Regions from separate parts of the Paenibacillus nanchangensis genome, predicted to be linked through region 2. Evidence: riboswitches for the same ligand, from Rfam matches in the RefSeq annotation. Region 2 holds a riboswitch; the other holds the start of a gene.

The links. Region 2 has a riboswitch for cobalamin ahead of ACE6ED_RS16945 (anaerobic ribonucleoside triphosphate reductase). Riboswitches for the same ligand answer to the same signal wherever they lie in the genome.
Region 1: linked by a shared signal. The riboswitch ahead of ACE6ED_RS19790 (S-layer homology domain-containing protein) and the one ahead of ACE6ED_RS16945 (anaerobic ribonucleoside triphosphate reductase) in region 2 are both predicted to bind cobalamin.

The regions. Positions count from the first base shown of each region.
Region 1 covers NZ_JBHOFD010000025.1:108,223-111,739, forward strand. Annotated here, with positions in the region: gene ACE6ED_RS19785 (GAP1-N2 domain-containing protein) at 1-1,380, shown strand, start outside; cobalamin riboswitch at 1,566-1,762, shown strand; gene ACE6ED_RS19790 (S-layer homology domain-containing protein) at 2,102-3,517, shown strand, end outside.
Region 2 covers NZ_JBHOFD010000020.1:73,385-76,901, forward strand. Annotated here, with positions in the region: gene ACE6ED_RS16940 (MTH1187 family thiamine-binding protein) at 1-13, opposite strand, end outside; cobalamin riboswitch at 911-1,139, shown strand; gene ACE6ED_RS16945 (anaerobic ribonucleoside triphosphate reductase) at 1,318-3,300, shown strand; gene nrdG (anaerobic ribonucleoside-triphosphate reductase activating protein) at 3,297-3,517, shown strand, end outside.

The DNA.
Region 1 (3,517 bases), on a different contig from region 2:
TTTGGCGAAGAAGCGCCGGATGAGCGGATATTCGACGGCCTCACGCCGCAGGAGCTGGATATGGCCCAGCTGCTTGGCCGGCGCTGGCTGCGCGAAGCCCGGTCCGCCGAGCCGTTCGACCGGCTGCCGCTGGCGTATTATCACAGCAGCGGCAGAGAGGAAGGCCCGCTGGACTATGAGGCGCTGCTGGACCATATCCGGTCCAAAGCGGGGGGAAACAAGGATACCGTCTACCGCTTCCTCGCCTGGTCGCAGGACCGCCCTTTGTTTGCGCAGTCGAGGAAAAAGCTGTATCCCGGCTACCGGCGGGCGATCCTGAAGTATTTTGAACGGTATGACAGGGAAGCCTTCAAGGGCCGGGAGTTCCGAAAGGCTTATGCCGATCCGGCAGGCCCGGCGCTGCAGGCTGTATACACCGAAGCGAAAGGGGCGGCGGCTTCGCCGCTTGCACGGTGGATGCGGAAAAACCGATTTCCCGTCCTGATCTCGGGTTCGCTGATTGTGATTGTCCTGATTCTGGCGCTTGTGCTGCAGAATCTGATGAATTCGGACCGCCAAGCGGCGGCGCCGTCTGCCTCCGCTTCGCCGGTCCCATCGGCGGCCGCGGAGGTGGATGCGGCTGAAGTGTATCTCGCTTCCGGGGACTCAGGCGCACCGGAGCTGCTGTTCCGCTTCGCGGGGGCCGGCGACTGCCTGGCGTTCCAGCCGGAGAGCGTAACGGTGCACGGCGCGGCCGGAGAGCCGCAGTCGTACGCCGTGGAGGCGATGTCGGCGTGCGGGGAAGCGCCGGTGCCAAGCGCGGCGGACGGCGGCGGCGCAGGCGGCGATCCGGCGGCTTCCGCCGGTGCCGGTACGGCCTCGCCTGGCGCGACGCCGGACGCGGCCGGCGGGACGGACGCCGGCGGTGACGCGGGCGGCGCGGCAAGTGCAGGTACGGCCGCGGCGGGCGGGAGCGCCGATGGCGCCGGAGCCGGTGACGACGCGGCTGCGGTGACGGCAACGCCTGGCGCGACGCCGGATGCGGCGGACGGCACGGCCGGCGGGCCGGAGGGCACCGCTGCGCCGGAGGGCGCTGGCGCAGACGCTCCGGCAGCCAGCCCGGGCGCGGCAGCCGTATCGCCTTCGCCAGGCGGCGGCGCCCGCTATGACGTCCGGGTGCAGCTGGCCCCGGACGCGAAGCTTGCGGCGGGCGATATGATCACCGCCGACGGCTTTACGCTTCCGCTGCTGGCTGGCCCCGTGCCAGGCGGCGCGGCGCCGGTGACGGACCTGCCGGAAGCGGGCGCGGCGGCAACCGCCTCGCCGGGCGGCGCAGATGATGCGGGCGATGCCGGCGCGGCAAGCCCCGCCCCGTCAGCCTCGCCTGCGGCGGCGGAATAGCAGCCGCAGACTCAGGCGTGTACTAGGCGGAAGCTTGAAATCCAGAAGGCAATCCCCTGCCGGGAGAATCCGGCAGCAGGGATTGCTTTTTATTTTTTGAGGGGAAGAATTGGCGGTGCAGAATAAGCGGGAGAAATTGTAGACAGGGTCCGCAATAATAGCTATGATAAAAAGTAATGAAAATCACATAGCACGAAAAAAGAGGTGCGGACCTCCCACAGGTCCGCTTAAAAGGGAAGCCGGTGCAAATCCGGCGCGGTCCCGCCACTGTGAACGCGGAGCGGCTCTTCCGGTAAGCCACTGTTTCCGGCAAGGAAATGGGAAGGCGAAGAGAGGCGATGAAGCGTGGAGCCAGGAGACCTGCCTCTTTTTGTAACGGTTTTTTATTCTTCGGGGGGTAAGAATGAGAAACGCCCGTACGGTTGTCCGGATTGCAGACCGCAGCATTGGCATGGCTGCGCGCAGGTTCCGGCCGCCAGGCTACGCATTCTTCCGAAACCGCCCTAAGGGCGGTTTTTTTGCCGTTACGTGTGTTGATTAAAGGGAGCCGCAACCTTGTTCAAGTGTCAGCCAAAAACCGGTTCATCAGGCCGGTAGACGGCTCACGCTTGACCGCTCCCGGTGCAGCTGATTAACAGAAAGAGAACCAGTGAGCCCAGGCTGCGGGCCAATCCGCTGGTCAAACTGATGCAAAATCCATGATGGGAAAGAGAGGCTGATTATGAAAAAGCTGTTGACCTCCAGGCCGTTTGCGCTTGGACTGGCTATCCTGATGGTCATTTCGGTGTTGGGAACTTCCCTCGTGCCGAATGGGCGGGCGTACGGAGCGGCGGGAGAGCCGCAGGCATCCGGCGCGAAGGCTGCGGCCGAGCAGGGGACGCTTAAGCAGGCGGCCGATGCCGCTGCCAAATATGTGATCGAGCAAGGCGTTAATTCCGAGTGGGAGGCCATTGCGCTCGCTAAAGGCGGGTATCAAGTGCCGGACTCCTACCGCACGAATTTGGAAACGGCGATTAAAGATGCGGGAGGAAATTACCGGAAAATCACGGATTACGCTCGTATTGCGCTCGCTATTACGGCGATCGGTCAAGATGCGACAAAATTCGCAGGTTATAACCTGATTGAACGCATTTATAATTTCAAAGATATTACGCTGCAGGGCAATAACGGCCCGGTATACAGCCTGCTGGCATTGGACGCGGGACACTACAACGTGCCGGCCGATGCGAAGTGGACAAAAGAGAAAATCCTCGAAACCATCCTCAAGGGACAAAATGAAGATGGAGGGTTTGCTCTTTATGGCACCGTAAGTCAGCCGGATATGACAGCGATGGTGCTGACAGCGCTGTCCAACCATTGGGATCAACCAGAGGTGAAGGCAGCCGGCGAACGTGCGGTCGCCTGGCTGGCGAGCCATCAGCAGCCTCATGGCGGATACGGCACCGATAGCGAAAGCGTATCGCAGACGATTATTGCCTTAACGTCGGTCGGCATTGATCCTGCTGGTCCGCAATTTACAAAAGATGAAGGCAATCTGCTGGACAGACTGATGAGCTTCCGGATGGCAGACGGCGGATTCGCCCACCTTGCGGAGTACGGATCGGACGGTATGGCAACCGAACAGGCGCTTCAGGCGCTGGTTGCCTATCAGCTGTTCAGCGGCGGACAAGGCGGCAAGCTGTACGACTTCAACCAGCCGGTCTCCCAGCAGCCTAAAGTTGCCGCTTCCTTAGCGATTGAAGGTCCAAGCGGCCAACTGGCGCAAGGAGACATTCAGGCGACGACCGCCATGGAGGCGCTTGAACTGCTGGCGGGCAAAGCCGGGCTCGAGCTGAATATTGAGCACCACTCATTTGGCGATTTTGTAAGTGGGATTGGCGGGATTACAGGGGATGACTATTCGTATTGGCTTTTTGCCGTTGTTCGCGGCGGGGAATGGATTTATCCAAGCGTCGGCATGAGCGCTTTCCGTCTCCAAGCGAACGATAAGATCGTTATCTATTTTGGCGGTATGGACACACAGCTGGTCCAATTCGTATCTTATGAACCGGCCCAGCCGGCAGCAGGGGAAACGGTAACCGCGAAGGTTACGCAGATCACCTGGGTGTATAACTCTGCAACCTCCACTTCCGAGCCA
Region 2 (3,517 bases):
CGGCAATCGCCATGCTCGTCTCCTCCTCATATGGACTGAACTGAAGAAGGACAGGTGGAGCTAGCACTGCGGCCAATTCAGAACTTCTAGCCCACTATTATTTTCGGAGTTCAATGGTAGTTCCGGATAGAGTGAACGAAGACATACAGGCGGAACAGGGCTGGCACTGCAGCGAATTTGGGACTTTCGGCCGCTGTTATTTTCGGATTTCTTATATTCTACTCAACGGAGGAAATCCGAAAATAAAGGCGAACGCTCCGCTCCTACAGCTCCAAATTGCCTCCGTGACATCCCTGCCATCCTGTATTCAACAGTTCAATCTTTATGGAACGGAGAACTCAAAAAAATGTGCTACGGCTCCTGTAGCTCCAAATTGCCTCCGTGACATTTCCTTTTTCCTGTCATTCAATAATTCAGCTTATATAACGTAGCACATCATTCCTCGTTTTACTCCACTTACTCGTTTCTCATGCTCCAATTTACCTTCCCCAAAATCAACCGCCCGCCTTCGGGCAGGCCCAGCTATATTGTACCAGTTCGCTGCCGGAGCGACAAACCGGTTACGCCATCGCCAACTCTGTTGTTGGACCTGCTGTATGCACTCTATATATCCGACTTTGTCGGAGATTGTACTCGACACAATCAAACCCTATATTCGACACCGCCCGCATTTCGCAAACGGCTGCAATTTCGACATTTACGTGACAAATCCGGCACGGTCCCACCTCCCATAGAACAGGGATAACTGGGGGTGTGAAACAATTTGGGGATGGCTTGTGGATATTTTGCCCACAGGCTGTGGATAAATTGTGGATGAACTGTGGACTACCCCGGTTTGGCGGTGGATAGACGGTGGATAAAAAAACTGTTTACAAACACTATATCTTGGGTTAAATTTATTTAACGACAACAAAATATAGTGGAAACAGGTGCCAGACCCCTAGATAAAGGGTCCAGGCTTAAAAGGGAAACGCGGTGCAAATCCGCTGCGGTCCCGCCACTGTAACCGGACGGCTTGGGGATAACAGACCGCCCCAAACACGTAATCTGACGGCACAAGCCACTGAAGGATCGCCTTCGGGAAGGCGCCGAACCAGATGCCGGGTAGCCAGGAGACCTGCCTGTTTTGACGACACCGCATATCCATACCTGCGAGGAACAGGAAGGTGTCCGCATGCGACCTACATAAGATGATCACGGTAACTTGATCTCCCGGTGGGGAGATTTGATACGCATACGGGCATGTTCTGCTCCCGGCAGAAGATGCTTTTTTTATGAACAGATGCGGGATTCACTTATCGAGAGGAGAGCTGTAGCATGACGCTGCTGGAGAAATCATGGAGTGGACAAGCCTATACGAACGAGCTGTTGGAGGAAGTCATCCGGCTGGGCCGGGATATTATCGACAGCCGGGATCTGGATCTGCTGCGCGAGAACGCCAACCTGAACGGGGAGAGCTTCTCGGGCAAGCTGAGCAAATTCGGCAGCGAATATGCCAAATGGTACGCACGGAGCTTCGTGATGCCGCCTCAGCTGATTCAAGCCGTTCGCGACAACTTCGTCTATGTCCACGATCTGGACCAGTATGCGATCGGGACGACCAACTGCATTTTTATTCCGTTTGAGAAGCTGCTGCGCGAGGGCTTTAATACGGGTAACGGCAGCGTCCGGCCTCCGAATTCGATTATGACCGCTATGGCGCTGGTCGCCATTATTTTTCAATCCCAGCAGAACGCCCAATACGGCGGCGTATCCGCAAACAAAATCGATTATGATCTCGCCCCTTACGTGACAAAATCGTTCGTCAAATACTTCCGCAAAGGCCTGGAGTATTTTGAAGAAGGACAGGCGGCAGAGGAACTCGGCGACATTTCCATGAGCCGCAAGGACTTGGCGGAGCGCTATCCCAAGTCTTTCCGTTACGCCTCCAAAGAGACGGCTGCCGAGACGCTCCAGGGCGCGGAAAGCATGATCCACAATCTGAACACGATGTCCAGCCGGGCCGGCGGGCAGATTCCGTTCACAAGCATCAATTACGGCACCTGCACTTCGCCGGAAGGCCAGCTGATCATCGATTCGCTGCTGACGGCAACCATGAGCGGGCTTGGCAGCGGCGAAACGCCGATTTTTCCGATTCAGATCTTCAAATGCAAAAGCGGGATCAACCAGCAGCCCGGCGACCCGAACTACGAATTGTTCGTGAAAGCCGCCGAATGCTCGGCGCGCCGGTTGTACCCGAATTTTGCGAACCTGGACGCTCCGCTGAACCTGGCATACTACGATCCGGCCGATCCCGACACGGAATTCGCCACGATGGGCTGCCGTACGCGCGTGCTCGGCGACCGGTTTGGACGCAACCGCTGCTCCGGCAAAGGGAACCTGTCCTTTAATACGCTGAATCTCGTACGTCTCGGGATTGAGCACGGCACGGTGACGGGCCGCCGCTCCGCTCCGGATGAAGCGGGCTTTTACGCCGACCTCGACTACTACATGGACATCGCACTGGACGGGCTGCTGCACCGCTACCGGATCCAGGCCGCTCAAAAAGCGAAGGCGTCCGACTTCATGATGCGCGAAGGCGTCTGGGAAGGCGGCGAGCATCTGGGTCCCGACGATCAGGTTGGCGATCTGCTGAAGCACGGCAGCCTGTCGATCGGATTTATCGGAATCGCCGAATGCATGAAGGCAATGTACGGCCGGCATCACGCCGAAGACGAGACGGTATACGGCAAAGCGCTCGCCATTGTCCGGCATATGCGGGCATACTGCGACCGCAAAAGCGAAGAGCTGGATCTGAATATTACGCTGTTCGCCACGCCTGCGGAAGGATTGTCCGGCAAGTTCACCAAAATCGACCGCAAGGAATACGGATCGATTCCGGGTGTGACCGACCGCGAGTACTACACAAATTCGTTCCATGTCCCGGTCTATCATACGCTGGGAGCCGCGCGGAAAATCAGCCTGGAGGCGCCTTTCCACGACCTGTGCAACGCCGGCGCCATTTCCTACGTCGAGCTGAACGGAAATGCGCGGAGCAACCCGTCGGCTTTTGTCAAAATCATTCGTTACGCGCTTGATCAAGGCATCAGCTATTTCAGCATCAACCATCCGATCGACCGCTGCTCCGCCTGCGGGCATGAAGGGGTTATCGGCTCAAACTGCCCGTCTTGCGGCAAACATGAATCCGAAGTCCATATCCGGCGGCTGCGCCGGGTGACCGGTTACCTGACCGGGGATTACCAGACCCGCTTTAACGCCGCCAAGCAGGCCGAAGTCCGGGACCGGGTCAAACATCTATGAATTTGTGCGGTTATTACCCGGAATCAATTAATGAAGGCGAAGGGCTGCGGGCCGTCATCTTTTTAAGCGGATGCCGGCACCGCTGCCCCGGCTGCTTCAATCCGGAGACCTGGAATTTCCGCTACGGCGAGCCGTTCACGGTGGAACGCCAAGCGGAAATCATCGAAGACATTGCCGCCAATCCGCTGCTGGACGGCATTACGCTGGCCGGGGGAGA